Regions from separate parts of the Exiguobacterium sp. UBA3968 genome, predicted to be linked through region 1. Evidence: predicted binding sites of a transcription regulator. Region 1 holds the regulator's gene; each other region holds the start of a gene.
What was found. Region 1 encodes Rex, which represses fermentation and respiration genes when NADH is low (regulators of the CRP and FNR family bind a similar motif). Its sites were predicted from a motif close to TTGTGAAATATTTCACAA; they were not measured.
Positions count from the first base shown of each region.

Region 2: a site for Rex is predicted at 3,202-3,219, ahead of cydD (thiol reductant ABC exporter subunit CydD). Genes of this name have one in related genera too.
Region 3: a site for Rex is predicted at 8,803-8,820, ahead of B3S86_RS14495 (formate/nitrite transporter family protein). Genes of this name have one in related genera too.

Region 1 is NZ_DGCW01000005.1:2,109,799-2,120,788, forward strand. Features, by position in the region: gene B3S86_RS12550 (S8 family serine peptidase) at 1-596, opposite strand, end outside; tRNA gene B3S86_RS12555 (tRNA-Ala) at 820-895, opposite strand; gene tatC (twin-arginine translocase subunit TatC) at 1,000-1,779, opposite strand; gene B3S86_RS12565 (twin-arginine translocase TatA/TatE family subunit) at 1,787-1,984, opposite strand; gene B3S86_RS12570 (redox-sensing transcriptional repressor Rex) at 1,984-2,643, opposite strand; gene B3S86_RS12575 (ATP-binding cassette domain-containing protein) at 2,811-4,712, shown strand; gene B3S86_RS12580 (hypothetical protein) at 4,712-5,134, shown strand; gene B3S86_RS12585 (flavin reductase family protein) at 5,265-5,858, opposite strand; gene B3S86_RS12590 (DoxX family protein) at 5,878-6,276, opposite strand; gene B3S86_RS12595 (winged helix-turn-helix transcriptional regulator) at 6,460-6,780, shown strand; gene B3S86_RS12600 (flavodoxin) at 6,887-7,342, shown strand; gene B3S86_RS12605 (haloacid dehalogenase type II) at 7,412-8,071, shown strand; gene B3S86_RS12610 (hypothetical protein) at 8,118-8,687, opposite strand; gene tsaD (tRNA (adenosine(37)-N6)-threonylcarbamoyltransferase complex transferase subunit TsaD) at 8,716-9,723, opposite strand; gene rimI (ribosomal protein S18-alanine N-acetyltransferase) at 9,720-10,154, opposite strand; gene tsaB (tRNA (adenosine(37)-N6)-threonylcarbamoyltransferase complex dimerization subunit type 1 TsaB) at 10,168-10,821, opposite strand; gene tsaE (tRNA (adenosine(37)-N6)-threonylcarbamoyltransferase complex ATPase subunit type 1 TsaE) at 10,818-10,990, opposite strand, start outside.
Region 2 is NZ_DGCW01000004.1:247,571-258,560, reverse strand. Features, by position in the region: gene B3S86_RS01475 (glycosyltransferase family 4 protein) at 1-613, opposite strand, end outside; gene ypfJ (KPN_02809 family neutral zinc metallopeptidase) at 807-1,649, shown strand; gene B3S86_RS01465 (hypothetical protein) at 1,733-1,900, shown strand; gene B3S86_RS01460 (nuclear transport factor 2 family protein) at 2,173-2,541, opposite strand; gene B3S86_RS01455 (Rrf2 family transcriptional regulator) at 2,564-3,046, opposite strand; gene cydD (thiol reductant ABC exporter subunit CydD) at 3,255-4,985, shown strand; gene cydC (thiol reductant ABC exporter subunit CydC) at 4,982-6,691, shown strand; gene B3S86_RS01440 (cyclase) at 6,816-7,454, shown strand; gene kynB (arylformamidase) at 7,492-8,115, opposite strand; gene kynA (tryptophan 2,3-dioxygenase) at 8,129-8,968, opposite strand; gene B3S86_RS01425 (amino acid permease) at 8,992-10,371, opposite strand; gene kynU (kynureninase) at 10,382-10,990, opposite strand, start outside.
Region 3 is NZ_DGCW01000008.1:105,674-116,663, forward strand. Features, by position in the region: gene nfsA (oxygen-insensitive NADPH nitroreductase) at 1-112, opposite strand, end outside; gene B3S86_RS14445 (hypothetical protein) at 257-1,168, shown strand; gene B3S86_RS14450 (hypothetical protein) at 1,268-1,531, opposite strand; gene B3S86_RS14455 (GNAT family N-acetyltransferase) at 1,681-2,511, shown strand; gene B3S86_RS14460 (hypothetical protein) at 2,500-3,435, opposite strand; gene B3S86_RS14465 (hypothetical protein) at 3,549-3,908, opposite strand; gene B3S86_RS14470 (GNAT family N-acetyltransferase) at 3,938-4,423, opposite strand; gene B3S86_RS14475 (GNAT family N-acetyltransferase) at 4,438-4,953, opposite strand; gene murB (UDP-N-acetylmuramate dehydrogenase) at 5,199-6,113, shown strand; gene B3S86_RS14485 (aminopeptidase) at 6,169-7,392, opposite strand; gene B3S86_RS14490 (YkvA family protein) at 7,491-7,910, shown strand; gene B3S86_RS14495 (formate/nitrite transporter family protein) at 7,946-8,782, opposite strand; gene B3S86_RS14500 (hypothetical protein) at 8,966-9,568, opposite strand; gene B3S86_RS14505 (YitT family protein) at 9,705-10,571, shown strand; gene B3S86_RS14510 (CHASE3 domain-containing protein) at 10,773-10,990, shown strand, end outside.

The DNA.
Region 1 (10,990 bases):
GATGGATCAATCCCCGTATCGATGACCGCGACGACGGTTCCTTCCCCTTTGAAGCCATAGTCCTGCCACGTTTCCTTCGCATTGACCATGTCCTTGCTGTACAGCATGTCTGGCTTGGCACCTTTATCGACGGTTGGGCGCGCATATTCGTGCGCGATATGTACACTTTTGACTCCTTCGAGTTGTTTGATATCTTCGATGTCACCGAACTTCACTTCACCACTGAATCCGTTGATGACGGTTGTGAAGCTTTCTTTATATGTAACAGGAATCGCCTTTTTAGCGATAGCTGACTTGACTGATTTTTGGACGCTGACGAGTCGATCCTTGATCGATTCCTTTTCGGCATTACTCAATGTGCTATACCGCTTGTTTTGAGATTGGGCGATTTGAATCGCCGGTTTTTGTTCCATCTCGATGACGACTCGGACTTTATCCGATTGTTTGTAGTTCTTTTCTTGCCCCGATTTCTTCAGTGAGAGCGCCTGCGGTTTTTGACCCGTCGCTTTGTCTTGCGAGGACAGTGCACCTTGCGCACTGACTAGATTGGAAGACGTCATTAAGACGGCTGCCATAAGTGCAATCTTCTTCTTCATGCGTTCGTTTCCCCTTTTCTGTAAAACCATAGTAGTAATACTAATAAAACAGTTTAAAGAAAATTCTGTATTTTTAGTTTAATGAAGTTAATGGAAATAAACAATTTATATTTGTCTATTTTTTTAATTTATTTCTTTTTGGTGACATTTTATATTTGGAAGGAATTTAACTGGGAACATAAAAAAAACTCCTCGAGCACTCGAGGAGTTGAACGTATGCACTTGGTGGAGACTATCGGGATCGAACCGACGACCTTTTGGCTGCCAGCCAAACGCTCTCCCAGCTGAGCTAAGCCCCCATGAATTATCTTTAGTATACGCATCGCTAACTGCTTTATCAATATAAACATAACGCTTTCATAAAAAAGAATTCCTCCCGAAATTGCTGGAAGGAATTCACGATTCATTTATTCAATTCACGCATCAAATCCGCCTGTCGTTCAAGCTCTGCCTGTTGCTCGAGGATCAAGACCTTTTTATACGTCCGCGCAGAAATCAAGATACTGATTTCATAGAGAACGAACAACGGCACTGAGATCATCAAGTGTGACGTCACGTCCGGCGGTGCGATCAATGCCGCAACGACGAACAGCGCGAAATACGCATATTTCCGATTCTTTCGCATGAAATATGGCGTCACAAGACCAAGACGTGTCAGGAACATCGTCACGACCGGCAATTGGAAGAGAAGACCAAACGGCATCGTCAACCGGATCAAGAAACTGAAGTAGTTTTCGACCCCGATGACTTGCTCGATCCCCAATTCTTTCCCGAGATCCGTTGAGACTTCGAGCAAGAAAGGAAGCAACCAGAAATACGAGAAGGCTACACCAGCCAAAAATAGAAAGAAGATGACTGGAATATATGTCAGTGTTGCTTTTTGTTCCTTTTCATAAAGCCCTGGTCGGACGAATGCCCACAGTTGATACATCCAGAACGGTGACGCTAAAATCAGCGCGATGATGAACGCAAGATTCAAATACAACATTAAAGGATCGGCGACGTTGAAGGCATTTAATCCGATACCGAGCTCTTTTAAGTCCGCTTGCAGAAAACGGACGAGCGGTCGGACGAGCGGAAATGCGACAGCGAACAGGACGACGACGATGAGGAGCGACCAGACAATCCGCTTACGCAGTTCGTCTAGGTGCGACGTCATGCTTTGTTCTTGATCAACCGTCATGATTCAATCACTTCTCTTTCGGTTCGTCCTTTTTATCGTCGTCCATGATGCCGTTCGTGGCATTCTTGAACTCTTTCAATGTTTGACCGGCAGCACGACCGAATTCCGGTAACTTCTTCGGTCCGAAGATGATCAACGCGACGACAGCGATTAATCCGATACTCGCAGGTCCGATACCTAGCGTGAGCGGGATAAGGTTTTCCATTATGATTTCACTCCTTCAGCTGATTGCGAATAATGCTTCATGAAATAAACTAACGACTGCAACTCGATCGATAAATCGATGTGATGAACCCGAACGCTCGCTGGCACGTTCAACCGTGCAGGCGTGAAGTTCAGAATGCCTGTCACACCATACTCGACTAACTCATCCGCTACTGACTGTGCGAACTGGGATGGAACCGTCAAGATGGCGACATCGACCTGATTCGCTTCGATTTGTTCTTTCATGTCCGAAACATGATAGATTGGAACGTCATGCGTCGTTGTTCCGACCTTCTCTTCGTCCGCATCAAACGCAACGACTATCCGAGTACTATTATTCTTTAAAAAGTTATAATTTGCAAACGCTGTTCCGAGATGACCGACCCCGATCAAGGCGACATTCGTCACCTCATCTTGATTCAAGGTTTTCCGGAAAAACGTTAAGAGATGTTGAACGTTATATCCATACCCCTTCTTCCCTAGTGCCCCAAAGTAGGAAAAGTCGCGACGAATCGTTGCTGAATCAACCTTCACCGCCTCGCTTAACTCAGCAGAAGAGACGCGGAGCTTACCTGAATTGTATAAACTTTGGATGAAACGATAATATAGCGGCAACCGTTTTGCTGTCGCTTGTGGAATTTTTGTGTCTGGTCCATTCATCCTGCAGTTCCCCCTTCGGCCACATCCATCGTGGCACCCAAATCTTTGCAAAAAGCTTTCTACTCTCCTTGATTGTAAACCACTTCACATAGAGTCACAAATAATATATTCCGCAGGACCTCGCGCTTTTGTTCGTGATAGACTAAAAGGTGGAAGGATGGATGGAAATGATACTCTTACAAGTCAACCAACTCTCGAAATCATTCGGCGTCGAGCCGATTTTAGAAAATATCAAACTAGAAGTACAGGAGCGCGACCGAATTGCGCTCGTCGGTCGAAATGGTGCCGGTAAATCAACCTTGCTCAAAATCATCGCTGGTGAACTCAGTCATGACTCGGGCGATATCATGAAAGGTAAAGATGTCAAAATCGGCTATCTCGCGCAAGACAGTGGTCTCGAATCGAATGAGACGATCTGGAACGAGATGCTGACCGTCTTTGAACATCTGCAAGAACAAGAACGGACACTGCGCCGGATGGAAATCGAGATGGGCATGGAGCACATTTTGAACGACCCGGTCGCGTACGATCGTCTCTTGAAGACGTATGATCAAGCGCAACACGACTTCTCAGAAGCCGGTGGTTATCAGTTCGAAGCGAATATCCGCTCCGTCCTGCACGGCATGCGCTTTTATCCGGATGATTACTCGCGCCGGATTCAGACATTGTCCGGGGGTCAACGGACACGGCTCGCCTTAGCGAAGATGCTCCTGCAAGCACCAGAGCTTCTCATTCTCGATGAGCCGACAAACCACCTGGATATCGATACGCTTGCTTGGCTTGAAAGTTACCTCGGTGGTTATCGTGGTGCCGTTCTGATCGTCTCGCACGATCGGTACTTCCTCGATCAAGTCGTCAATGTCGTCTATGAGCTCTCTCGTAATGTCTGTCGTAAGTTCACGGGGAACTATACGAAGTACCTCGAGCAAAAAGCGGCATTGTACGATCAAGAAATGAAACAGTTCGAACAGCAGCAAGAAGAAATCGCAAAGATGCAGGACTTCATTCAACGAAACATCGCTCGGGCGACGACGACAAAGCGTGCTCAAAGCGTTCGAAAACGGCTCGAGAAGGTCGACCGGCTCGATCGACCAGATGGAGATGAACGCAGTACGGTCCTGTCCTTCCCAATCGAAAAACAGAGCGGGAATGACGTTCTTCAAGTCAATCAATTGGCAATCGGTTACGAAGAAGCTGTCTCAAAAGACATCACGTTCCGCTTGCAACGCGGTGAATCACTGGCACTCGTCGGACCGAACGGAATCGGGAAGTCGACGCTCTTAAAAGTCCTCGTCGGTCGTTTACGTCCTCTCTTCGGTGATTTCCGTTTCGGCACCGGCGTCTCGATCGGGTATTACGATCAAGAGCAAGCGGAACTCAATGACCGGAACCGTGTCATCGATGAGATTTGGAACGAATGGCCACTGATGCGCGAACAAGAAGTCCGTTCTGTGCTCGGACAATTCCTGTTCAGCGGCGACGATGTCTTCAAAATCGTTCATGAATTGTCTGGTGGCGAACGCGGACGTCTCGCGCTCGCAAAACTGAAACTCCGGAAGACTAACGTCCTCATCCTTGACGAGCCAACGAACCACTTGGATCTTGATTCGAAGATGGTCCTTGAGAACGCTCTCGTCGACTATGAAGGTACGCTACTCTTCGTCTCCCATGACCGGTACTTCATCGATCGGATCGCGACACGCGTCATCGAGATGAGTGAAGCTGGTGTGACAGAATACCTCGGCGATTATTCGTACTACACAGAGAAGAAGGCCGAACAAGAAGAAATCGCTCGCCTTGAAGCCGAAGAGGCAAAAGCGGTAAAAGTCACGGCATCGAAGACGATCGACAAAGAAGCACAGAAAGAAGAAAAAAAACGCCGTCAGCAAATCGAACAACTCGAACAAGATATTGAACGGCTCGAACAGCGTTCAGCGGAAATCGAACAGTTGCTTTGCGAACCGGAAGTCTTTAATGATATTCCAAAAGCGACAGCGTTATCTGCGGAACGGGACCAGATCGATGTCGATCTACTCGAATTGATGGAACGATGGGAGAACCAACACTGATGCGAACGAAAAGCTTTTTCATCAACCTGATTCAAGGACTGTTATCCGGTATTCTTTATTTCGTTCCGATGTATGCGGACTACGTGTCGACCTTCATCCGCCCGGATGCCTTTAATGCTGCGCTTCCTTTGTTCCTTCTGATTTCTTGCATGATCGGACTTGTCATCCAGACATGGAGCGGTCTTTTCGTCAGTCTACTCTCTGGACTATGCTGTACGCTCCTGACGACACAACTGTTCGTCGAACTCACTGACCCGTTGATCCTATCGTATTACGGTAGTGTCTCACCGCTCACCGCTTTCTTGATCAGCTGTGTCGGGGTTTGGGCGCTGGCAATCATTTTTTATTTGCTCGATGGTTATCAGTATAGTAAACGTCACGGACTCGAAGGTTCTTCGAACGAAATCGATTCACAACCTTGAAGTCCGATCGATGAACTAGATACGCGATATGAAAAAAGGAGTGGAGATTCCGGTAGCTAGACCGGTCTCTCCACTCCTTTTTATTTGAATCAAAACGAATCGTACGATGAATCAAGCATTCACACTTCTATCATTTTGTCGGTCGGGCAATCGTAAACGTCTTCCCGATCGTCGCATAATCATTTCCCGCTAAACGAGCGACAGCCTTCAATCCTGCCGCATCGATCCGGAACGACTCTACGAGTTCATCCGCGACGTGATAGCGCAGTACTTCCCCGATCAAAAGATCGGCACCTTCTAGCTCGACATGCTGCGTCAAGCGCATCTCGAACCGGATTTTCGCTTCCGCGATTCCGGGCACGTCGATTGCGTCGCTATCGACGAGCGTTAAATCCGTCCGTTCGAGTTCACTTTCACCGTAAGCGAGTGGCGCAGCCGTCTCATTGACAGCGTCGACGATTTCTTCGCTGACGATATGGATGACATAGCTTTGTTTTGCTAGGATATTACGTGCCGTATCCTTTTGTCCCTGATCCGTCCGTTGTACGGCAATCACCAGTTGTGGCGGACTACTTGATGCGACCGTAAAGAAGGAAAAGGGGGCGGCGTTGACCGTCCCGTCTTCCCCTAGCGTCGTCACGAAGGCAATCGGACGCGGAATGATGCTTCCGATCAGTAATTTATAATTGTCTTTTGCGCTAAGCGTTGATGCCTCGAACTTCATGAATGACCCACCTTTTTCCTCACCCGATGAGTGCAGCGAGTGAATAGTCTCCAGCACCGATCATCGCCACTCCAAGGGCGATAACGATCAATGCCATGTTGTATTCGTACCCGTTCTGCGTCACCCAGTAACCATTCGCACCGTGTACTTTAACGATCGCGACAAGCATCGAACCGATGATGAGGATTGCAGCGATCCAGAGGAATACCCCGCCTGCAAACAATAATCCACCGATTAATTCAGCAAGACCCGCTGTAATTGCGAGTGCCTTCCCTGGCTTCATGCCGATTGATTCGAACCAACCGCCTGTTCCAGCGATGCCGTGTCCACCAAACCAACCAAATAATTTTTGTGTACCGTGTGCAGCAAATGTTAAACCGATGATTAAACGAATGATTAAAAGTCCTGTATCCATCATTTCTCTCTTCTCCTTTTACCTAATGTTTTTAAGTTACTTTAAGTAACTCGATAAACAGACTATATCTCATCACTTACTAAAAGTAAATAGATTTGTTTTAGTTCTTTTTGTTACATTAAGTAAAATGATTCGATTTTTTTAGCAGAAGCGGGTATACTACAACTATAGAAAGGATGAGTGCTGATGGAAGAAGTCGCAATCCAAACGGCTCTTTGTCCCAAAGTCGAACATGCCTTTGAAATCTTAGGTAAGAAATGGACAGGTCTGATTTTACGTCACTTGTTGACGAAGACATGTCGTTTCAATGAGATTCAAGATGCCATCCCCGAATTATCAGGTCGCATGCTCACGGAACGTATGAAGGAGCTCGAAGCGGAAGGCATCGTCATCCGGACTGTCATTCCCGATCGTCCGATTAAGATTCAATACAGTTTGACCGACAAAGGGCGTCAACTCGAACCGGTCATTCGTTCCATTGAGGAATGGGCCGAACTACAAGACTAATGTATGAAAAAGCATCTTCTTCGGAAGGTGTTTTTTTATATGATCTTTTGACATTGATAATCATTATCAATTAAAGTAAGGAAGTACAGCGAAAGGAGGAACATGCATGCAGATTGCAATTGGATTCGTCAGCATGTCCGGTAATACGGAAGATATCGTCTCGATCATTCAACGTGAGCTCGAGCAACACGATGTCAACGTGACGATTACAGAACTGGATCAATTCGTCGGGGAGGATCTATCACGTTTTGATGGTCTATTACTCGGCTCATATACATGGGGAGACGGTGATTTACCGTATGAAGCAGAAGATTTCGTCGAGGAGCTACGGGAACAATTTTTAGACGGGATGCCGGCTGCTGCTTTTGGCTCGGGTGATCTTGATTATCCGAAGTATTGCGCAGCCGTTGATTTGATTGAAGACGCATTAAAAGAAGCTGGGGCGACCATCGTCACGGATGGCTTGAAGATTGAGTTTGATCCGAACACACCGGAGAAACAAGCCGCTTGTCGCGCGTTCGCACAGACGTTTCATCGCTTTTTGCAACAGGTCCATTCATAAGTATCGTTTGAATCCGTCATGTAAGGGAATTCTTAAAACAGACTCTATGAAAGTGAGATGAATGTTTTTATGACGATTCAAGCACTCGTCTTTGACGTCTACGGTACATTATTCGATGTCCATTCCGTCAAAGAACAAGCAGAGGAGCTGTATCCGGGACACGGAGAAGCGATCAGTAAACGCTGGCGAGAGAAACAACTGGAGTACTCTTTCCTCCGACAATTAAACGGACAATATGTGCCGTTCAGCCAAGTGACACAAGATGCCCTCCGCTATACGTTACTCGAACTGAAGCTTCATGTGACCGAGGAACAAATCACGACTTTAATGGAGACGTACCTGACACTTGATGTGTACCCAGAAGTTAGCTCTGTTCTCGAGACGATGGCGCATAAGCGTTTGGTCGTCTTCTCAAATGGTTCCCATGATATGCTCGATCCGTTGATCGAACAGTCAGGTTTAGCCGATCGGTTCGAACATCTCGTCAGTGTTGATGACATCAAACACTATAAACCAGCACCTGCTTCTTATATGCATGCGTTGAACACACTCGGTTTAAAACGCGAGGAGATCCTCTTCATGTCCTCGAACGGTTGGGACATCACCGGGGCAAAGAGTTTCGGCTTCAAAACGGCATGGATCAATCGAAACGGACTTCCGGTCGAAGAATTAAATCTTGATCCGGATCGCATCTATGATGACTTGACCGGTATCACTGAATGGCAATGAACGAACAACAGCGGATTCCTTTTTAGGAATCCGCTGTTTTAATGGATTAGTAATTGGAAAGACGTGAGTAGCCCTTCTTGAATAGATCGAGTTTCAGCCCGCCCTCTTTTTCGATGAAGAAGAGGTACTCGTTTTGATCCGTATCTTTATAAAAGACCTTAAATAACGTCACAGTCCGTTTTTTATTGTTTTCAACAGCTGTCACCTCGTGCTTCGAGATCACTTCTGCTTGGACTTGTTCCGCATCCATCTTTTGAATCATCGGTTCGAATGACTTCTTCTCTTGATTCGTCACTGGTGTTCCGGGAGCAACCATGAAATAATCATCACTCGCCTTGTTCGTTAAACCGTACTTCCGATCGACGATGACGACGTTACTGAGCTTCCCATTGATTGTCTGATCAAAAGCGTACAACTTTTGAATCCGGGTTTTTTCCCCTTCTGCTCGTCCGATTTCGTAAAGTGGACGTTGTTTCGTGTTCGTCTCGACCGCTTTCTTATCGGGTACGAGTTCTTCCTTATAGGCGACTTGGTATGCGTTGACGATTTCTCGGACCTGAAGTCCGATCGCGACGATGACCAGTACCGCTAACAATGCGATGATGACTTTTTTCATTCCATTTCCCCCAAGTTGTTCGGATTCCTTACTTTAAATCTAGCCCAGGTTCTGCGTTCATGGCAAGTGTCGAATAGCGTAACGCGCGATATGGATGAATCGCAGCCGCTCCGATCATCGCTGCATTGTCTCCACACAAGTGCATCGGCGGAATGACGAGATCGATTCCTTCCTTCGCACACGCTGCTTCGAGACCGTTACGTAATCCTTTGTTGGCAGCGACACCACCAGCAAGCAGCAGTTGGCGTCCCCCTTTATCCTTCACGGCACGGATCGCCTTCGTCACGAGGACTTCGACGACGCTCGCTTGGAAACTCGCAGCTAAATCTTCCGGGATGATCACTTCTCCCCGTTGCTCAGCGTTATGCACGGCATTGATGACCGCTGACTTTAAACCGCTGAAGCTAAAGTCATACGAGTCCTTCTCGAGCCAGACGCGTGGAAAATGGAACGTATCCTGACCGGTTTGTGCCAACTGATCGATTCGTGGACCACCTGGATACGGTAACTTCAATGTTCGAGCGACTTTATCATAGGCTTCCCCTGCTGCATCATCTCGTGTTTCACCGATGACTTCATATACACCGTCTTCTGGCATGTAAATCAGTTCCGTATGCCCACCTGATGCAATCAAACAGACGAGCGGGAATTCAAGCTCTTGTACGAGACGATTCGCGTAGATATGACCTGCGATATGATGAACACCGATCAAAGGCTTATTATGCGCAAAAGCAAGTGTCTTTGCCGCACTGACACCAACGAGTAATGCCCCGACCAGTCCGGGACCTTCCGTAACAGCGATCGCATCGATATCGTCGATCGTTACGTTTGCTTCCGTCAACGCATCATCGATGACGTATGTGATTCGTTCGACATGATGTCGTGATGCCACTTCAGGCACGACTCCACCGAATCGTTTATGACTTTCAATTTGAGACGAGACGACATTCGATAAGACGTTGGTTCCTCCACGAACGACGGCAGCCGCCGTTTCGTCGCAGCTCGATTCGATTGCTAGAATCAATGGTTGTGTCATAAGTCTTCTCCCTCCAGCTCCAGCCAATAGATGGCAGCATCTTCATTGTTGTCCTGATAATATCGTTTTCGGATACCAACATAGTGAAATCCGAGTTTTTCATATAAGGTTCGCGCCGGTGTGTTCGAGACACGTACTTCAAGTGTCATCGCTCGTAAATCGAGTGCACGACCGACCGCGATCAATGCCGTTAGCAAGTCTTCCCCATGTCCTTGTCCGCGGTGCGACTTCTTGACGGCAATATTCGTAATATGTCCTTCATCCGCAATATGCCACAGACCAGCAAATCCGACGATACCATCTTGATCGGCAACGACATAATAGGCATTCGGATTTTGTGTCATTTCTGCTTCGAAGGCATCCAGTGTCCACGGTGTCGCAAACGATTCGAGTTCGACGGCGTGAACACCTGCAGCATCGTTTACGGTCATGCGACGAATCCCCTTACTCATGACGCTGTGCCTCGATCCATTTCGCTTCTGCTTCAGCCAGACGCAGGTAACGTGGCTCAAACGTATGCGCTTCGACTGTCTCGCGTGTTGCACCGAGTAAGGCGAGCACTCCGGCACGCGGCGTCCGAAACGCAGGAGCCGCCTTTTCAAATGGTTGAAGAAGTTCTTCAAATGTATCGACGTCTCCTGTGACGAGCGTATCTGGCGCTAACGTCTTCACAAAAGAGGCGATTTCGACATGTTGTTCTTCACCGATTCGTTGCCCAGCGTCGTATACTCCGACAAAACCTGATCCGCGTCGTGCATCTTGAATCGCTGCAACACGTCCCGTATGACCTGTCGAAGCCGCCATCAACTCAAGTGTCGAGACCGCAACCAGTTCGATACCGAGTGTATAGGCAAGTGTCTTCGCTGTTGTCGCACCAATCCGTAATCCCGTATAAGAACCAGGACCGTCAGCAACGACGACGCGTGTCAGTTGGGATGGTGTCCATTTTGCTTCCACCATCAAGCGCTCAAGCAACGGCATGAGTTTTGTCGCATGATTCAAAGACGTGACGTAAGAAGCTTCTGCTATGATCTGTTTTCCGTCTGAAAGAGCGACCGATAATTGTTTCGTCGATGTATCAATAGCTACGATTTTCATGATCTCAATCCCTCACATAATGTAATGTATCGTTCTCCGATCGGTGTCAGCTCAAAACGGCGGCTATCGTCACCCGTTCGTGTAATCGTGATTGCCAACCGTTCCGGTGGAAGGCTGTCCGCAATCAATTCAGACCACTCGACGACGGCGACGCCTTCACCATTCAAAT
Region 2 (10,990 bases), on a different contig from region 1:
GAAGTTCTTTTTCGTTCAGACGGTTGATATATAGAAAGGTTGGAACATGTTCTTTTAACTCCCATTCCTGTTCAGACCACGGGGAAAAGGAAAGTCCTGGCGGCAACATCGTGATATGACTGTTAGTAAAACCAGCACTTTGTAGTTCATCTACAACAGAGGGGCTGACAGTCAAGGCATGACTATCTTTATACCAGCTTAACCGTCGAGTCTCTGTCCATTCGCCAAGCTTTGAAAAAGGAAAAACAAGTGTCGTCGACCAACGCTCACGAATCAATTGATAAAGAAATAAAGTTCGTTTATGACGTGGAACATAAAGTGGTGTGAAGAAATGAAACCCATTCAAATGATCCAGAACTAAATCAATCGTTTTAGCATAAGACCAGTAATAATAAAGTGCATATGGAATAAGAGAAGCTGTCGTACCATAACGGAGGTAAGTGATACCATCTCGATACTCCGTCGGTGATCCGCCCTTGAATGAGACAGACAAATGGGTAACTCGGTAGGTAGTACTGACACGCCGCAACATTTCATGAATAAAAGTTTCAGCTTCTCCGGCTTGTGGATGTCGAGCATCACGCCAAGATAAAAAAAGTAGATGAGGTTTCATGTCGTACCTCCTTTGCGTAGAAAAAATTTGATCCGAAAGATCGGTTCTGCTACTAATCTTCTCTACAGTAGAAGGATATTCCTAGAAAATGCATCAAATCAATAGACTTCTGTTTCATCCATGATGTCCTGAAGCGTTACGTATAAAAGCTTTTGGGTAAAGAACAATAACGAAACGGGTAGGAGGAAAGCGCATGAAATGGAAGGGAAGAGAACGGAGTTCGAACGTCGAGGACCGGCGGGGAATGGGTGGGAAAGGAATCGCCGGTATCGGCGGTGGTGTCGGGATCATCCTGCTGATCGTCATCACTTTGATGGGTGGTAATCCAACTGAACTACTCGGAGACTTAACCGGTGGGGATCAGCAAAATACGACGTATGAGGAAACAGCGCAGGAAAAAGAAGCAGCGGACTTCGTCTCCGTCGTCTTGGCCGATACGGAACGAGTCTGGACGAAAGAATTTAAAGAAGATGGTAAGACCTATAAAAAACCGACACTCGTCTTATATACGGATCAAGTTAGTTCGGCTTGCGGACAAGCAGGGAAGTCCGTCGGTCCCTTTTACTGTCCCGGTGATCAGAAATTATACATTGATTTAAGCTTTTATGATGAACTGCAGACGAAATACGGAGCACCGGGCGATTTTGCGATGGCGTATGTCATTGCGCATGAAGTAGGGCATCATGTCCAGACGTTACTTGGAAAATCGGATGAGATCATGCCACTTCGAAAGCAAATGAGTGAGGAGAAGTTCAATAAATACCTCGTTCGATTCGAGCTACAGGCAGATTATTATGCCGGCGTATGGGCGCATCACGCGCAAGGAGAAAACTTGCTCGAAGAAGGCGATCTTGAAGAAGCGTTGACAGCAGCCAATGCTGTTGGGGACGATACGTTACAAGAGAAAGGACAAGGATATGTCGTACCGGAAAGTTTCACTCACGGCACATCGGCGCAACGAGAGCGTTGGTTCCAAAAAGGCTTTGATAACGGCACGATCGAAGGTGGAGACACATTCAAAGCGAAGAATCTATAAAACGAAGTAAAGACATACCTTTTGAAACATTTTCCAGTCGTTTCCGTAAAGAAGAGATAAGGATTCAAAGGGGAGTGTCGAAGTTGAAGCACATCAGTCTATTTTTGTTGCTGTATACGGCTGTCGTCGTATTGACGTACATCGTGTCACGATTTGCGCCAAACTTGTTGGTCTACATGGTCTATATTGCGATTGCGTCGTTACTCGTCATCACGGGCTATTTATTGAAACGGCTTGTACTGAAACGTTAAATACCAAAAAGGGGCTGACTCACATGTCGTCCTCTACAAAGATAAGGGTGGCAGAATGATGATCTGCCACCCTTATTTCGTAAAAAAAAGAATGACACGTCACACGTCACTCCTACAGGAAAAAGCGCATTATGCGCTGCCAGAGACAAATAAGACCCGCTTTCCTGCTTGAATGAAGCAGGAAAACTGGCTTGTGTCTCGCCTGAGGAAAGGACGTGAAAAGACGCGTCATTCTTTTTTGAGTCAGCCTCTTTCGCTATTTAAAAGCAATCTTATGAACGGAACATCGTCGGATCATCTGGAACGTTCTCCAGGTAAGTGATCCGTCCGTTTTCATTAAGACGTGCGATATCTTTTCCGTCTTGCGTGAAGACGCTACCGTCTGCCCGTTTTCCGCAAACTGCCCAGCGTGTTTCATACGTTCCTGGTGTTGTTTCTTCCCAGCCGGCGTACATGTGCTTAATATCCTGATTCGCCGTGAACACATGACGGACGAATTGTTTCCAGGCGTCGATGCCGTGCTTTGGTTGTCCGTTCAGAACGAACGTGATGTCTGTCGTAAACAAGGAAACGAGATCCTCGAACGCTTGTGCGTCCGTGCGTGACGCGTCGAATAAGTCGAAATAACGATTCAATACCATAGTAAAAACCTCTTTCTGTTCATTAAAGTGTCATCATCCGGTCTGTGATTAACGCATGCAACCGTTCTAAATGTTCCGGTGGACAGGAGGTATCGATTGCTTGACGGATCGAGCCGATTGATTCGCGCTTCAACGTCGATTGCCAAGCATCTTCTGCCTCTGTCATCAGATTCGAGAGCAGACCGATCTCCTGTTCCTGAATCCCCATCAAATCTTCAAAGACACCACTTGACGCGTACAATGTCTGTTTGCCCTCAATGGCTTGATAGACATCGAAGATTTGAATTTCTTCTGCCGGACGTCGCAAGCGAAAGCCCCCTTTGACACCAGGTACGGAATACAACAGATCCGCCTGAACGAGTTTTCGTAAGAGCTTTTGGAAATAGGTCGGTGAAGCACCGAGTTGCTGACTAATGAACTCACCGGACAAAACGGCGCGCTCCGGCAGGAAGGTTAAGAGCAACATCGCATAAACGGATTGCTCGACTCCTGTTTTCATTTGCATAGAAAGACTCCTTTCGTTAAACGTGGATAATGTATATCCATAATAGTTCGATGATGAAAAATTGTCGAATGATATGCTCTCACAAAACCGTCACACCTTTTCGACAGCATCTGCATGGCATCCCCGTTCCGGATTCGGTATACTAAATGTACGATATGTGAAAATATTCACTAAAAGTCGTTCACACTTTGTGAAAGGACGTTTGTATATGAATCCATTAAAAGGAATCGTCCAGATTCCACGTAGTATTCTCATTCAATTCATCATTGCGGCTTTCTTAATGGGGGTCGCGGTCGTCGGTCAGTCATACGGCATCGTGTTGACGGTCGATCGCATTTTCCTAAAAGAACAACCGTTTGAAGCTGTCATTCCGTTACTACTCACCGTTCTCGGTATGTTGTTGCTCCGAGTCGCCGTGACGTATTGGAACGGTCGTCTTGGTACGACGTTATCGGCACACATGAAGCAGGCGCTTCGGGAAGCACTCGTTGCGAAATATACGAGTCGCTCAGTCGAGATGATGCTACAAGGGCAAGCGGGACAGAAGGTCAGTGTCTTGCTCGATGCAGTAGACGAGATGGACAGCTACTATAGTCAATATTTGCCGAAAGTCGTCCAGACGACGATCGTTCCCTTGATGGTCTTGATTGCGGCATTCAGCTATGACTGGATCACGGGTCTTGTCATGATGATCACGGCGCCGTTCATTCCGTTGTTTTACATCATCATCGGCATCATGACGCAAAAGCGGGCCGATGCTCAACTCGAGAAGATGACGGCATTCTCAGGAACGTTCCTCGATACGTTACAAGGACTGACGACGTTGAAGTTATTCGGTCGCGCGAAACGACAGCGTGACGTCATCGAAAAAAGCAGTCTCGATTTCCGAGATGCGACATTAACGGTCTTGAAGCTCGCCTTCTTGTCGTCATTGATGCTTGAGTTCATCTCGATGCTCAGCATGGGAATGATTGCACTTGAAGTTAGTCTGCGTTTGATTCTGTTTCAAAGCATCACCTTTATCCCAGCGTTCTTGATGCTCGTGTTGGCACCAGAATACTATCTTGCCTTAAAAGAGATGGGGGCTGCTTTCCACACGGGACGCGGTAGTGTGGCAGCAGCGAAACAGATCGCAGCCGAATTGACGGCAGACGATCGTCCTGTTGCATTCGGTCAATCGGAACTCACGATGAATCGTCCACCACAAATCGTCTTGGATGAAGTCGGCTTTACGTACCAAGAAGGACGTTTTGCCTTGCAAGATATCGGGCTTACGATTGAGCCGTATCAAAAGGTAGCGTTAATCGGTCGCAGTGGGGCCGGTAAATCGACCGTCTTGCAGTTGATTGCCGGACTCGCGGATCCACAAGAAGGACGGATTCTACTCGACGGAACCGAGCGCGGTCAGGTGGAGGAAACAAGCTGGTTTCGTCAGTTGAGCTACATTTCTCAACATCCGTATCTGTATGCCGGAACACTGGCAGAAAACATCGCGATTGGTGAGCTTCGTCAAGCGACGCCGGAAGAGACTTTCGAAGCGGCGCAGGCGGCAGGGCTCGAGGAGTTGATTGCGACGTTGCCTGAAGGGATCGACACGGTGATCGGAGAAGGTGGACGCGGTCTATCGGGTGGCGAAAAACAGCGTGTTGCGTTAGCACGAGCGTTCTTGAAACGCCCGAACGTCGTCGTCTTTGATGAACCGACGACTGGACTTGATGTCAAAACGGAGCGACTGCTCCAACAAGCGATTGAGCAACTCGGACAATCGGCAACGGTCATCACTGTCGCGCACCGTTTGCATACGATTGAACGATCGGATCAAATCGTCGTTCTCGACGGCGGACGAATCGTCGATCGTGGCACCCATGATGAATTGCTTGGTCGCGATTCGGAATATGCGCGGATGCGTAGCGTCCAGAGAGGGGAGGAAACACGATGAAGGAATTATTAGGAGTCTTTCGGTTGATGGTGCATCAAAAACGCGATATCGCCTGGTCGATCTTCTTCGGTGTCCTCGCCGGTGTGACAGCGGTCGGTTTATTCGCAGCAAGTGGTTACCTGATTTCAAAGGCAGCCTTGTTGCCACCGATCCAGACACTCGCCGTCTTGATCGCCCTGCAAAAAGTGTCGAGTCTGACGCGCGCCGTCAGTCGGTATGCGGAACGTTACTATTCGCACCGGGCGACGTTTACGATTCTTAGTGACATCCGAACGTCATTTTACCGTCGTCTCGAGCCGCTTGCGCCAGGGATTTTTGGTAAGTACCGCAGTGGTGACTTACTTGCGCGGATCGTCGGGGATGTCGAGAGTCTACAAAATACGTTCTTACGTGTCCTCTATCCACCGATCGTGTTACTGCTCGTTTTCTTCTGTACGATTTTTTTCGTCAGTTTCTTCTCATGGACGATTGCCGGGATTCTGTTGCTTGGTTTAATTCTGACCGGTTTCTTGATTCCGGGATGGTTCGCGTATCGTGAACAACGCTTCGCCCGTTCAGTCCGTGTTCGACGTGGTGACTTGTCGACAGAAGTGACAGAGTTATTCCAAGGCTATCGTGATTTGAAGATTTACCAACAGCTCGATCAAAAGGAACAGGACTTGAATGCCGTCGCGAAACGGTATGTCGAGGAAGAGAAACGTAATGGTTTACACGCTGTCTCGAACCTGGCCTTAAATACGATGGTGACGTTGATCATCTCTTGGCTTGTCCTCGGTGTGGGTGCCTATCTCGTCGCAAGCGGACAACTCGAGGGAGTTTTCCTCGCTTTACTCGTCATGACATCGCTGACCGTCTTTGAAAATGCGGCACCGATGGCGATCTTACCCGGCTTTTTTGAAGATAGCCGCCATGCTGCGAAACGACTCGATGAAGTCGTGACTGAGCAAGAGGAGCCGACGTACGCTCCGTTCGTCCTCGATCAGGCACCATCCTTTGAAACGAATGCGCTGACGTTTACGTTTCCTGATGCACCCCGTCCAGTCTTACGTGACGTCACTGTCTCGATTCCGGCTGGTAAGAAGACGGCGATCGTCGGAGCGAGTGGTTCCGGGAAATCAACGTTACTTCAATTGATGTTACGGATGTATCCGACGGACGGATTAACGATTGCTGGACAGGACAGTCAGACGGTTGATCCGGAAGGACTCTGGCAGCACGCGAATGTCGTCCTGCAACAAAATCACTACTTTTATGGAACACTTCGTGATAATCTACTTCTCGCAAACGAAGCAACGACGGACGAAGCGATGCGACAAGCACTCGATGATGTCGGATTAACGACATTCGAGTTGAGTGATCGTGTGTTTGAAAAAGGAGAGAACTTATCCGGAGGAGAAAAACAGCGGCTAGCGATTGCCCGCGTGCTCTTGCGAGAAGCATCGCTTTACTTGCTTGACGAACCGACGTCATCCGTTGATGCTTTGACGGAACAGATGATTCTCAAGCGACTGTTTGCGCGAGCAACGGATGCGACACTTGTCCTCGTCAGCCACCGCTTAGCAGGTCTTGAAGCGATGGATCAAATCATCGTCATGGATCAGGGTCACGTCATCGAAGTCGGAACGTATGCCGAATTGATGACACGACAAGGGGCGTTTTATGAGTTAAAACAAGTCGAGCAGTCGGTGTTTGCTCCGATTGGATAAAAAGTATGAAAGGCAATGAATCAAGTAAGGTTCATTGCCTTTTTTATTTAGCTTGGAAGAACTGAAAAGACATGACAGTCCACCTCTGAAATGGTAAAGTCTAGAAAAAACGTGGAGGGGTTTCATGGATATCAAACAATCATCCATCGTCGTCGATCAGACGACCGTTTCATATGATCATTTTCAAATGGGATCCAAACAGGTCTGCTTCTTGATTTCGGGAGCATCGTACGTATACGACCATCCATACTTTTACTACAGTCGAATGGCATTACTCGCGCGAGGCATCGATGTCATCTGCATTCACTATGTGACAGAAGATCTATTTTCAATGTCAGACGCTGAATCAAATGCCTGCATGACGCGCCGGGTTGACGCTGTCGTCTCGGAAGTGCTGGCAAAGCATCCATACGAAAACGTTCAGTTTATCGCAAAATCGTTAGGCACGATTCCACTTGCCGCGTTACTTGCTAAGCCGAGTCTACAGACAGCGCGCTTCGTTTTCTTAACACCCGTCCTAAATGAAGTGGTTGAACAAATCGCCACATCGACGCAAGCTGGACTGATCGTCATTGGCACGGCCGATAAGTTTTATGATGAGGCAGCACTTGAAACGTGTCGGACATCACAATTAATGATCGATGTTATCGAAGGAGCGAATCATTCACTAGACCAAGGATTTGAGGTCGATTCGTCACTTGCAGTTCTCGGACATGTCATTCGTCAGATCGAAGCCAGTTTATTCGAACCACTACATCAGTAAAAAATCCGTCCAGCAGAGAGGCTGCTGGACGGATTTTTTAGTATGGACGAAGTAAGGCGCGAACGGGACTACCATCGCCGTCGACGAGCGGGAGCGGGACGGCATTCAAGTGGTAATCACCAGGCGTGATCGCATCGAGGACGAGTCCTTCGAGGATATGGATTCCATGCTGTGCCAGTGCGTGATGGGCTGCCATTTCCTTGCTATCAATCGCATCGACGCTTGGTAAGTCAAGACCAATCAGCGAAATCCCGAGTTCTCCGAGACGTTCAGCAAGACTTGGTGTCAACACAGGAATCGTCTCTGGGAAAGTCGATTTGTCGATCCAACCATCCGTTTTGATGATCAAGCGCTGGACGTCATTTAGCTCAAAGCCATCTAAATCAGCGGCTGTGATTTCTGTACGACCTGGTAAGTAAATGACACGCGCATGTCCGATATAGAGGTCTGGATCCAGGTCGATGATTTTTTGTCCAGCATCATCAAAATGAAACGGCGCGTCGACATGGGTACCGGTATGCAGACTCATCGTAACTTTGCCGACGTTAACGGAACCGGTGTCTGCCTTATTCCATGTCAATGTGGCTTCAAACGGTGTATCCCCCGGCCACGTCGTGACGTGACGATCAAGTGGTTGTGAAACATCAATCCATCGTGTCATCGTTTCATCCTCCTCATAATGTCGTGCGGACCGACCACAGTTCCGGGAAGAACCGGTGGTCGAGCACACGCCGTAGATAACTGACACCAGACGAACCGCCCGTTCCTGGCTTTTGTCCGATGATCCGTTCGACGGTACTCATATGGTTAAAGCGCCACATCTGTTGCTGGCTCCCGATATCCAGTAGTTTTTCACCGAGTTCATACAGATCCCAGTACCGCTCGACATCACGATAGACGCTTGCCCAAGCGGCCTCGACACTTGCATTCGGCGTCCAGTCTTCCGTGACATCACGCTCAAGGACGGACGCGTCGATCGGTAGCCCATGGCGCGCCATCGCCCGGATCGTTTCATCGTAGATGCTTGGTGTCTTCAAGTCTTCGAGCATCATCGGATAGAGGGTTTCATCATGTGCATAAACTTTTAGCATCTGCTCATTCTTGAAACCGAGCGCGAATTCGATTTGCCGGTTTTGATACGATTGGAAACCGGATGAGTGACCAAGTGCGTCACGGAATTCCAGATATTCGGCAGGGGTCAAGGTCGACAAAACATTCCACGACTGGATCAACTGGTGCTGAATCTTTGAAATCCGTGCGAGCATCTTAAACGATGATTCGAGATCATCGTTTGCAACGGCTTGCGTCGCTGCACGCATCTCATGCAGGATCAGCTTCATCCATAGCTCGCTCGTTTGATGAATGATGATGAACAGCATCTCGTCATGATGCCCCGATAAGCGATGTTGACTCGTAAGCAATGGATCCAGTTGCAAATAATCCCCATAGGACATATCTTTCTTAAAATCCGTTTGAATCGATGCTTCAATAGACGTAGGATCTGTCTTTGTCATTCCCATTCATCCCCTTTATCGAGTTAATTCAGTTTTCGTTTTTCAGCGGTCTTCAGTTGTTCTGGATGCGCCCGTTTCCAGAAGAAATAGGCGATAGATAAGAACACTAACCACGGTATACCAAACTTCAAGACGATTTGGAAATCTGTGAACCATGTCGTCAGGACGAGTGCGAATAACAACAATGCACCGAGGGCCGTCAGATACGGATAGCCCATCATCCGAACCGGTAACGTCCGTCCACCTTCACGTTCCCAGGCTTTACGGAAGTAGAGGTGGGAGATGAAAATCATGAACCATGTGAAGATCGCCCCGAACATCGAAATCCCCATCATGAACGGATAAGAGACGCTCGACTGACTGCTGATGATCGCAGCGAGAAAAATGCCGAGTGTTGATAAGGCGAGTGCGAAGAGCGGTACACCTTTTCGATTTAAACGACCAAATACTTTTGGCGCATATGTTGCCTTGGATAATGAATACATCATCCGTGTCGAAGCATACAGCTGACTGTTCATCGCGGAGAGCGCTGCCGTCAGGATGATGAAGTTCATGATACCGCCTGCATATGGAATCGATAGCATCTCCATTACTTTGACGAACGGACTTTGATCGACGCCGCCTGCTTGTTGCCACGGGACAATCATCAACATTAAAGCAATCGTGACGACATAAAACGTCGAGAGACGGAAAACCGTCGCTTTTAATGCTTTCGGTACGGCAACGTCCGGGTCCTTTGCTTCACCGGCAGTGACAGCAATCAATTCCGTTCCGAGGAAACTGAACAGGGAGATGAAGATCGCAATCCAGAGACCCGAGAAGCCGAATGGCATGAAGCCACCATCATTCGTGAAGTTTTGTGGACCAATCTCAGGGCTCGGACTACCGATGACCAAGTAAGCACCAAGCAGGATGAACAGTAAGATGGCACTAATCTTAATGACCGAGAACCAGTACTCAAAGGTTGCGAACGTATTGACTGTCGTAGCATTGATGTAAATCAACGCGGCAGCGAATACGAGAATCCAGACGACCCCGGGAACGTCCGGGAACCAGTATTTCATATAGATGGCGATCGCACTAACTTCAACGCCGATTGCGAGAACGTTTGCGATCCAGTACGAATAGCGGACGAGAAAACCCGCGTACGGACTAATGTATCGTTCGGCAATCGTACCGAACGAGCCAGATGTCGGATGGGCGACCGTCATTTCAGCCAGACAGCCCATTAAAAGTAGGACGATGAAGGCGCCGACTGCGTAACTGATCAAAACGCTCGGTCCAGCAAGACCGATTGCAAGCCCACTTCCGAGGAAGAGACCGGTACCGATCGCGCAGCCCATTGCAATCATCGTGAGTTGGCGTGTCTTGAGTTCACGCCGTAGTTCAGTAGGTTGTTCCATGGTGTACTCCTTAAGCAACGACTTCGCGTTCATTCGCGAAACGTTCGTATTCTTTATCTTCCATGATTCGTTTAAGTGTCGCGACGACGTCATAGACATCGGTAAACGTGTTGTAGAGCGCGACGGGTGCTAGACGGACGATGTTCGGTGCCCGGAAATCGGGGATGATCCGATTTTCCTTGAGTGCTTTACAGATCCGCGCCGCTTCCGGGTGCTCGAGGCTGAGATGCGCCCCACGGCGTTTATCGTCAATTGGATTTCCGATGACGAAACCGTACGGTATGAGTTCCTGCTCGACAAGGTCCATCATGTACTGCGTCAGGGCGAGTGACTTCGTTCGGACGGCTTCAATACCGACTTCGTCAAACATCTCTAACGCACCGATTTGTGGGGCGAGACTTAAGACGTGTGGTGTTCCAATCTGGAAGGCACCTGCGTGCTCGGCCGGTGTCATCGTGTGATCCATGTCAAACTGCTTGTCCTTGCGCGAACCGAACCAGCCCGTCAGCCCAGGCAACGTTCCGAAATGACGTTCGTGGACGAATAATCCACCGACTGTTCCAGGACCGCCGTTCAAGTGCTTGTAATTACACCAGTAAGCAAAGTCGACGCCCCAGTC
Region 3 (10,990 bases), on a different contig from region 1:
ATGCAGCCTGCGCTGCTTTAACAAGTGTCTCGATTGTCTTTTCGTCTAATTGATGTTGTTTGAATTTCCGGATTGACCGGTGGTTGAGTAAATGTTGAATGGTTTCATTCATGAGTAATTGTCCCCTTCTGTAATGAGTCTTCTTATTTAAGATAGTCGTCTCTGACTAAAAAGCGCAAATGAAGAGGTTCGGTTTATGAAAAAAGCGGGAAATGAATAGTGTTGTACTGTGCTTTTTTGGCGAAGGAGGTCGATCATGAGAATACGGAAACTACGTCTTTTATTGGAACAGTATGGCGATACGACCCTTCGCGATATCATCGTCGAAATCTATCGTCAACTTCCGAGACAAGTCATCGAAGAGAAAGAGTTTGACGCCATGTTGACACAGTTCGTGAAGTATAAGGATTTGCAAAAAGAACAGGAACAACCGACCGTCGAACAAACCATCGCACAGACAGATCGGTTCATCCAATTGGCATACGACTTACAGTACCTTGAGCCAAACCCAATCGTACCGCTTCGCGAACAAAAGAATTGGTATATTACCGCAAAACGTTTGCTGAAGCATTTACGCCATTATGCACATCGCAAAAATGGAACCCAGATTGCCTTTGAGGAGTTTTTCTTTCTTCTTTCGTCAGCTGCCGGAGAAGAACCTTTATTTTTAAGTAACGATCCTTTTCGACTATTAAAAGTCTCACAAGTCGATTTTTTTCAAGAATTAGTCGGTTATTATAAAAATGATAGTCATGGCATCGACTGGATGGAACGCGCGCTCTATACTGCCTTGAAAGTTCCAATGGACGTTGATACCGAACGCAGTGATCTTTTACTTGCCGTACTTGCCCACTGTGAGACAGCAGAACACCAAGAAGCCTATATCAATTGCTTGAACGTGCATGCAAAAAAACTACAGTCACATGTCCGAATCGATGCAGATGCTTTATCCACTTATCAAGAAATTCGCTTTGCAGAGTTGCATGCCCTGATTTCCCTACGAGCCTTAGAACGAGCGGAGACAATGCTGTTCACAGAATATATTCCTTACTTTTCGCATCGTTCGACTCCTTTTCGTTATTATCTCGACCTCCTCGAGCGCGCTGGACTAGAACAAGAGCATGATCGTATAGAGCGCGTCGGACGTAAAAAACGTATTCATTTTTAAGGATCCTTCTCTTCCTAACCACTCATACTATACAAAAAAGCAAGTGACGGACAGCGTCACTTGCTTTTTTGTATTCTCGTGGCTCAGAGCAGATTCATCTCAATCAGAAGCATTAACGATTCCAAGTCCAACCGTTGCCAGTAAAGCAATACAGGCAAATAAAAATGCCATATCGTTTGGTGAATCGAATCCTTCATAAATTGGTTCTTTTCGATCAACGATGATATGGTCTTCCGTTCCATAATTACCATACGTCGTCGAACTACTCACGCCCGGTTCATCGTAATCACGTGCTTCTACTGTCAATGTATCCGCACTGATTAGAAATCCTGATAACCCAATGATGATCCAAAAATACTTCATGATATTTTTGCCTCGATTCTTTCTTATCTTCAGGAATCCATCTACTTTTTATTTGAAACAAAAGATATAAATACCTTTTATTTCCTGTAAAATAAAAGTGAGATGCAACCATCTTCACTTTCTTAAAGGAGGAATTTAATTTGCCTATCGTGTATTACGGTCAATTGTCTCATGTTCAAAGACGATACGTCCATCAACTTCTACATTCTCATCAACAGCCGTATGATGTTTCATTTTTTCAGCCTCTTGAAGAGTGTCAATGGATTTACCTCGAGTCTGATCAGATCCAGGCGACACTTGGCTATCATGTCGTACATGATGTCGTTCGTTTAACGAACGGAGCTTTTCATGATATTCAAGCCTTCCGTCGTCTCGCCATTTCATTACACACACATGCCCTTCGGCAAGGGTGTCGACAAATTCACGTACAAGTTTCTCCACCACATGACCTTTCTGTAACCTCGATTTGGAAAGAGCTTGGCTACAGTTTATATGCCGAACAATTTCGTTTGATCGGATTATCAGACGGACAACCTGCCACATTGCGTTTGAAAGCTGTTCATGAACGCAATCAAGATACGTATCTGGCTCTTCGTAACGATGCCCTCAAAGGATCCACCCACTTCTTCCCTCACAGTGTTGCTGATTTAGAAAAGTTAATCAGACGAAAAGCTGTTCCTTATTTAGTCTATGATAAGCAATTGGTCGTTGGTACACTCTTATTTCAAAAACTCGGTCCGAACATTCGTCTTCTTGAAATCACCTGTCTACCTGGGCTGAGACGTCAAGGCTACGGAAGTCGCATACTCCATACGTTTCAGGAAAAACTACGACGTTCGAACATTCAAACGTTTGAAGTCTTTTTTCTTTCAACACAGCAAGACGTATTACGACTATATCGTCCCACGATGTTTTGCGATATCCAGTTAACCTCTTATTGGCATACATTTAGTACAGATCATCCCCCGTTAATCGTTTAACCGATCGACGACCTCTCTGTATTCAGGTAACACATACTCCGCATCCATTTTTCTAAAATCAACGTGCCCCACGTCACGAAGCACCAGACCCATCCCGAATAACTGTTCGATGTAGACGTCTCCCATTGTCATAGCAAGTCCAGGATGATGGTTATGGAAAGCAAGCAAGGCATCCTTACAGATTTCAGATGCAACAGGCTCTTGCATCACACGTTTTAATAAAGATGGAAAGAGCGTCGTTTGTCGTCCAATCAACGCATAGAATGGAAAGTAATGTTTCGCATAAACGAACGTCGGAAGATAGGCATTTGCCTCAATTGTTTTGAACAACAACGGTGAAGTCGGGCGCTGTAATCGTTCTGCTAGCCCAACGGTCGCTTTGCATTCGCTCAGCTGATCCAGCACTCGAATCGTCAATTCTTCTTCGATATCAAGTAATAAGACGAGATCAAGCAGATTTAATTCATGCGTCTCCATGAATTGATCACTGCGTTGAAGATGCATTGTGTAGGTAACGTCCAATTTTGTAGCGACAAGTGTCCATAGCTCTGGATGACGCGCCGCATAAAGACCTACAGGAAAGTGAAGCGGCTGCCGGACGATGGAGCGATGACCCTCAAGTGTGTAGACTTGATTGACGTCAAGACCGTGCGCTAATAGCATCTCGAGTAACTGCTGACGATTTTGACACGCGACAAGCGTTTGGAACAGACGATCGATTTCGCTGAACGGTTGTTTCATCTCCAGTGCTAGTTCTAAATGAGCAGGTGAATCCTGCTCTAGCGATCGTTTAATGAATTGTAAGGCACGTTGTTCCGCATCGTTCAGTTGAGCAACGTGCGTCCGAAACATCTCAACGTCAAGTTCCCGAAAGGCTTGCAACGCCGGAGCAATTGATTGATTTTTCGTAAAGGGTTTCCACATAATTCCCTCGACCTCCTCATTCCAGTATCTCTTCGTAGTGTACGCAATATCCGATCGTCTTAAAAGCAAAAAATGGAGGATCTTCCGTTGTTTCCGGAAGATCCTCCATTTTTTTATTTTTCCCCGACTTTTAGATGAGCATTTCGAAAGACGTCATCGTGCTTCCCTGTCTTTTCAACACTTGTTCCGACAGATCCATAATATTCGATTTCATCCTTTGGTTGGATGAATTCGTATGTGATGGCAGGCTCGCCACGAAGGCGGACGTGTATGATTTGCCGATGCTGTAAAGAAAAGGAGGCATGCACTTCAAGAAAGGAGGAAGCCGATAAATCATGTTGTCGCTCTAAAATCGTCATCAATTCTTGCTCAGAATCACGGTAATTCCCTTGCAATTGAGCATACGAAATACCGACTCCTAAAGAGAGGATACCGATTAAACTAAGCGCGCAAATGACCAGCACTTTCTTCATGACTGATCCACCTCCGAGAAAAGTTCATTCTACTTATTCATCGGTTTATCCTTCGACGACGTGAAGTCTTTTTTAGAATCCTTTGCGTAAAACTGCATATCTACATGTGGAATATCATCCTCTAAATAAGGTTCGGATACAGTTTCGAAACCAAATGACCCGTAAAACCCTTCTAAGTGCGCTTGCGCTTGTAAGTAGATCGTAGCTTTTTCCTGCAAATAATCCATCGCTTTCTCCATCATTTGTTTTGCCAATCCAACTGATCGGTGAGTACGATGAACGGCAACCCGGCCAATCGCTAATCCTTTTGTCGGATGGTTGTATATCCGAAGACATCCAACGATTTGACCGCTTTCGTTACGTACGATCAGGTGTGTGGCTTGTTGATCTTGATCATCTAGTTCCGGATATGCACACTCCTGCTCAACGACGAAAATATCCATTCGTAATTTCAACAATGCATATAACGTATCGGGTGTCATGTGATGAAAAGACTCAAATGCGAATGCGTACATAAAAACTCTCCTCTTTAGTTACGACAAAGTCGTGATAATTGTCCAGCATATATCGTGACCGGAATGTCTTTAAAAATCGTATCTTTTTCCCAGTTCAGACCGTTTGCGCGAGCGACATTTTGAGAAGAACGATTATCGGGATGAATGATCGAGATGATTCGATCATGCCCTCGATTAAACGCTTCCATCATTAGACGTTTCGCTGCTTCACGACCATAACCGACTTTCCAGTGCTTCGGTTCGAGCCAATAACCGACTTCTAATTCTTCTTTTCCATCCACTTCCTGCATCAATAATCCAGCGAAACCGATTGGTTCATTCGTTTCTTTTTTGAATAACAGCAAAAAACCAGTTTGTCGTTCATCCGAGTATCGTTCCAATTGTCGATCGAACCATTCTCGTGCCTCATCTTCACTCAGAGCAACGCCACCATTGATATAGCGCATGACTTGCTCATTTTGAACAAGTGACTTGTAAAAGCTGAAATCCGCTTCTTCGAATGGTCGCATCCATAATCGTTCACTTTCCATCCTCATCGCCTCCTTCTATATGTTTCTTTTCCCGAGTTCTTTTCCCTTCATTCCTCTTCCCTATTATTCTACCTGTGCGATGTTTTTCATTACTAATCGATGACATTCACTCCCTAGTGCTTGCAATTCCCGGCATAAGTCGGTATTTTGGGAACAGTATGTTGAACAACGACTGCACAATTAATGTTAAAATATATTTTGAGCGCATAAGCGCTGGATAGGAATTTATGAAAAGGACTGAGACCATGATGACTGAACAAGTAATGACAGGGCTATATGAAGGCATTTCAAAAGAATCTGTACTGATCAATGAACCTTTAAAATATCATACGTATACAAAAATGGGAGGAATCGCTGATCTCTTCATCATCCCAACGTCTTATGAAGAAACGGCTTTTGTCGTAAGATATGCTTACGAACGAGGCATCCCTTTGACATTGCTCGGGAACGGATCGAATCTCGTCGTACGTGATGGCGGTATTCGCGGTATCGTTCTTTCGTTTGAAAAGTTAACCGACATTTCGGTCGAAGGACATGAACTCGTCGCTCAAAGTGGCGCAGCAATCATCGAGGCGTCTCGTGTTGCGTATGCGCATCAACTGAGTGGTCTTGAATTCGCTTGCGGGATTCCGGGAACGATTGGTGGCGCGTTGATCATGAATGCAGGCGCCTACGGTGGAGAAGTCAAAGATTGCCTTCATAGCGCCACTGTTTTGACACGACAAGGGGATCTGTTGAACATTTCGCATGATGAACTCGAACTGGGATACCGGACGAGTTGTTTCTCAAAGAAAGAATACATCATTCTCGAAGGACGATTTGCTTTGACGGAGGGTGATCCAGCATTGATCAAGGAAGTCATGGATGATCTAACGCATAAACGAGAAACAAAGCAGCCTCTCGAATATCCTTCTTGTGGTAGTGTCTTCAAACGTCCAGAAGGCTATTTTGCGGGTAAATTGATTCAAGATAGTGAACTCCAAGGAACACGCATCGGTGGTGCTGAAGTATCAAAGAAACACGCCGGTTTTATCGTCAACGTCGAAAACGCATCAGCATCTGACTACATTGCACTCATTCGCCATGTACAAGAAACCGTCCAAGAAAAATTCGGTATTTTACTTGAGACAGAAGTAAAAATCATTGGGGAAGAAGCATGATAATAATCTAATTAGAAAAGGTGAGCCCAGTATTCGGACTCACCTTTTTATTCGTTTAGATCGACCAGTTTCCGTCACGCATGACTGATTCACGCGTCCCGTCCGCAAGTTCTCCCTCAATTGATAGATCCGCGGATCCAATCATGAAGTCGACATGCGTCATCGAGTCGTTCGCACCTTGTGCTTCTAGTTCTTCCGCTGAAAGACTGGGACCATTTTCAAGACACGTCGAGTACGCACGACCAATTGCTAAGTGGCACGAAGCATTCTCATCAAACAACGTATTGTAGAATAAAATACCTGAATCAGAAATCGGAGAACGATGTGGTACGAGCGCGACTTCTCCGAGATACCGGGCACCTTCATCGAGTGAAATTAAATCATCCAATGCTTCTTGCCCCTGTTTCGCTTCCGCTTTGACGATTTTTCCGTCCTCGAACCAAAGAGTAAATTCATCAATCAAGTTACCACTGTAGCTGAGTGGTTTCGTACTCGAGACATGACCGTTAACACCTGTCTTCTTCGGTAATGTGAACACTTCTTCAGTCGGCAGATTCGCGATAAAATCAACACCATCTGCATTCGGACCACCGCCACCTAACCAAACGTGACGTTCTGGTAATTCAATTGATAACTCTGTTCCTGGCGCTTTATAATGCAATGTTTTGTATTTCTTCTCTGTCAGGAATTTCGCTTTTGAACGCAGATTATGATCATGATCCGCCCATGCAGCAACCGGATCCGCTTGATCAGCACGTGTTGCCTTCAAAATAGCTGCCCACAGTTCCTCAATCGGTTCTTCTGCATCAGGGAATACTTTCTTCGCCCAGCTTTCAGAAGGTGCTGCTACGACACACCAGCTGACATTGTCACTCATGACGAACTTTCGCCAATTGGCGAGAGCAATACCAGCTGCTTTATTCGCACGCGCGATTCGACTTGAATCAACACCATTTAATAAATCTGGATCTTCGCTGACGACCGATAAGAATGCTGTTTTTTCTTCTGCAAGCTGATCGTAACGTGCTTTTAACCAATCCGGGAATGTATCAAACGAGTCTTCTGGTGCATCAAAATAACGGATTTTCGTCATCTCATCATCTGACCATTGTACATATACTTGCGTAGCACCTACTTCATATGCTACACGTGTGATTTCGCGAACAAGTGGTAAGTTCTCGATTCCCGCTCGCACCTCAAGTTGTTGTCCTGGCTGTAGATTGATCCCGGTACGCACTGCTAAAGACGCGTACTGTTGTAATTCTGCTTGTGTCGGCATTATGTAATCCCCTTTCTTGTATCTTTATTTTCACGAAATAGTTGCAATTTTGCAAGAAATAAGGCGAAACTAGAAAGAGAAGAGAAGGAGGCATCATCATGGAATTCACACCCGGAGATTTTAAATCAGCTTATACGTATTTTCACCGACAGGCACTCGATCTCGTCGGTGATGAAAAAGCACAACAAGAATTGTTGATTCGAGCAGAAATCGGACTCGCACATCTGACACAAGATATCGCGTCTACGGAAAGTTCTGATATCGAACGCGAGGCAGAACTCGTCCTTTATTTCCAATTAAAACAACTACTCGAAATGCTTCGTGCCCTCTATCAGAAAAAATTCGAGATGCATGCGGAGCAAGAACAATTATTGCTAACGGCAGTTCTGTACTTTACGTCTCCTGTTGACGCCTTACCGGACGATAACGTCCTCGGACTCTTTGATGACGCACAAATCGTCGAGACGATTTACGAAGAACTCGCCGCAGATGTTGATCGCTTTCAACATATGGAATGAATGAAAAAGCAGCTGTCGCGACAGCTGCTTTTTCATTATGCATTTTGTTTAGAAGCGATATGAACCGGTGCCGTAGATTGACGTGATTCATCTATTTCTAGTTTTTCTTTATTCAACCACGTATAAATCATTCCCATGAAGACTGCTCCACCGATGATATTCCCAGCTAAAGCCGGTAAAAGATTGTGCATGGCTCCTGCAAACGTAATCGTATCCGGATGTGGCACGATTAATGCGATAGAGAACAATGCCATATTTGCGATGACATGATCAAATCCTGATGCGAAGAAGACTGCGACAAGTACCATCATCATCATGATTTGCGCTAACTCATTCTTCATGTTCTTCGGAATGAAAATTGCTAAACAGACCATCCAGTTACAGAAGATTGCCCGAGTAAAGATTTCCCACGTCGAATGATGAATTTTTGTTTCCGATACAGCAAACAACCAATTGTTCATTCCAAGTTCCTGTAAGATACCTGTTTGAGAGAAGAGTAGTGCGAATGCTAATCCTCCAAGACCATTTCCGATCAGACAAATCAACCAGACTTTCATCGTATCCATCTTCGTTGTATAGCCGCGCATCGTTGCCGTCGTGAAATACATCGTATTCCCTGTAAACAGTTCTGCACCGCCATAAACGATCAAGACGAGTGCCACTCCGAACGTCAATCCACCGACAAGTGTCGCGACAGGTGATTCTGCCATATACAGCCCATTAATTGCTTTTAAGGTAAAAATGATTGCAAATCCAATGAATATTCCCGCTAACATGGCACGAACTAAGTATTCGAGAGGACGCAGTTGTAGCATACGTGTCGACTTGATTGCTTTATTCCGTAATCCTTCTAATGCTTCTACCTCGTTCATTGTAGAAACCTCTCTTTCTTTTGTTCAACACTTCACAATGTTTATTCATTTATTATGATACTTCCATCTTAAGAGATGTTCAAGTCTTGAATCGACCTGTTTTATCGTTTTCATAAAAGAACGAGATGTAAACGATATCATTGTGTCGAGATTGTGAAAAATGCCTTTTCTTGCTTTATACAATTAATTAGTTTGAATCGAAAATCCTGATGCGAAACGCTCGAAAAAGGTTTGTCGTCTGGAGGCATCAAGCACATATCCATCGATGACGACACGATTAAAACGTCCAGACGATGACGTAGCGCGTTCGATGTCAGATGGTGTATAGATGTCGAACGCGCTACGATCTATCTTAAAATCAGCTTTCGAATAGGGATCGGTATAGTGAATTTCAAGATTGGTCAAGTCAGGAATCGTCGAAAATAAAACGAGCGTATGATGCATAAGTACTTTTGATAAGCGAGCGTTCAAGAAATCCTGATTCATTTGTAATGTACCAGTATCGGTCCCGATCCAAGCACGCCGTTCTTTGCCTGTGACGTCATAAGCGAGCCGTAACGACTCTCCTTCGACATCTACCTGTTTTAATTCTGATGAAAACGGGAGTTGTTCAGCTAATTGGCGAACAGCTACCGTATTCATCATGGAAGCACCGACTTGTCTCGCTACGAGATCACCATCATGCCAAATAGATTGTTGGTTTTCTTCGTCTGGTTGTTGAAAAAGACGAATCCCCACCAATACGCCTAAACAAATACAGCCTATAATCAAGAATGTTTTCTTCATTTTCATCACCTTCCTAAAAAAACTTACCCTTTTTCATCTTTTTTCATAAGAAGGGTTGAAATTTTATGCATATGGGCGTACTCTTGCAGGCAGATACTCACAGAAGGAGGAGCATGAGGTCACTCATCATAATGCCATGACTACAACACACCCACAGAAAAAGAGAGTTGAAAAAATCAGTTTTTTAATCATAGGTACGTTGCTGTATTCCCTGTACATCAGCTTACTACTATCTCCAAATGATATCGGATCAGGTGGTATCATGGGGATCACGCTTGTCATTCAAGAGCTTTTCCACACTCCAATCGGATTAACCCAATTGCTCTTAAACATTCCCCTTTTCCTTTTAGGTTTCCGTTTCTTACGAAAGCGATTCATGTTCTTATCTGGCATCATTGTCGTTGCCTCTTCTTTTTTAATCGACTGGATTCCGACTCAGATCGTTCCCGAGTCGTTGAATGATCCGCTTGTTGCCTCCATCTTTGCCGGTCTAGTCTCTGGTCTTGCAATGGCATTGATTTTCTTTGGTGGCGCATCGACTGGTGGACTCGATATTCTTGGAAAGTTTTTCTTTGCTCGTTTTCATAATTGGCCACTTCCTCGCATATTTCTGATGCAAGATCTTGTCATCTATATCTTGGTATGGTGGGTCTTCGATTTGAAACACGTTATGTATGCTCTTATCATGAGCTTCGTTCGCGCCAAAGCTCTTCAAACGGTTTACAGTTTTTATTCCGCTTCTAAGCAATGTATCATTATTTGCGAAAAGGCGGATGAAATAAATGAAGTCATCACAAAAGAACTTGGTCGTGGTGTGACGATCCTTGATGCACGGGGAGGATACTCCAACCGAACGAAGAAAATGGTCTATGTCGTCGTTCAAAATAATGAAATCGTCCGTTTGCAAGAAATCGTTTCTTCTGTCGAACCTAACGCGTTCGTTACGTTCTCAGAAATCCATACTGTTTTTGGGAATTATAAGGAACATTCGTATTCGTTTTAAACTCAAGCGCAGCCTAGCTGTGCTTTTTCTATTTCGTTTACTTTAAAACAGCTTCTCGTATTGCACCAGCTTTCCTGCTTTTTTATTAGGAATACTGATTTTTTTACTTTCTTCTCCCTATTCAAAAAATGGACAGGCTTCACTTTTTTTGCGATAGTAGTTAAGCTTATGACATGTCTATTTATTTAAAGGAATGATTGCATGCACTCACTTTGGCGTCAGCGTATTCTGCTGATCCTTTTGATCAGTTTATTCGCTTCTATCCCAATCATTTACGCCCTATCCGGTTATCGGACGATTGCAACGATAACAGAGCAAATGAAGGATCATGACATACCGTTAATCAATCAAGTGGACCAGTTGGTTGAACATAACCGAGATCGTGCCAATGCGGTGCGTGGTCTTTTATTGTATGAAGA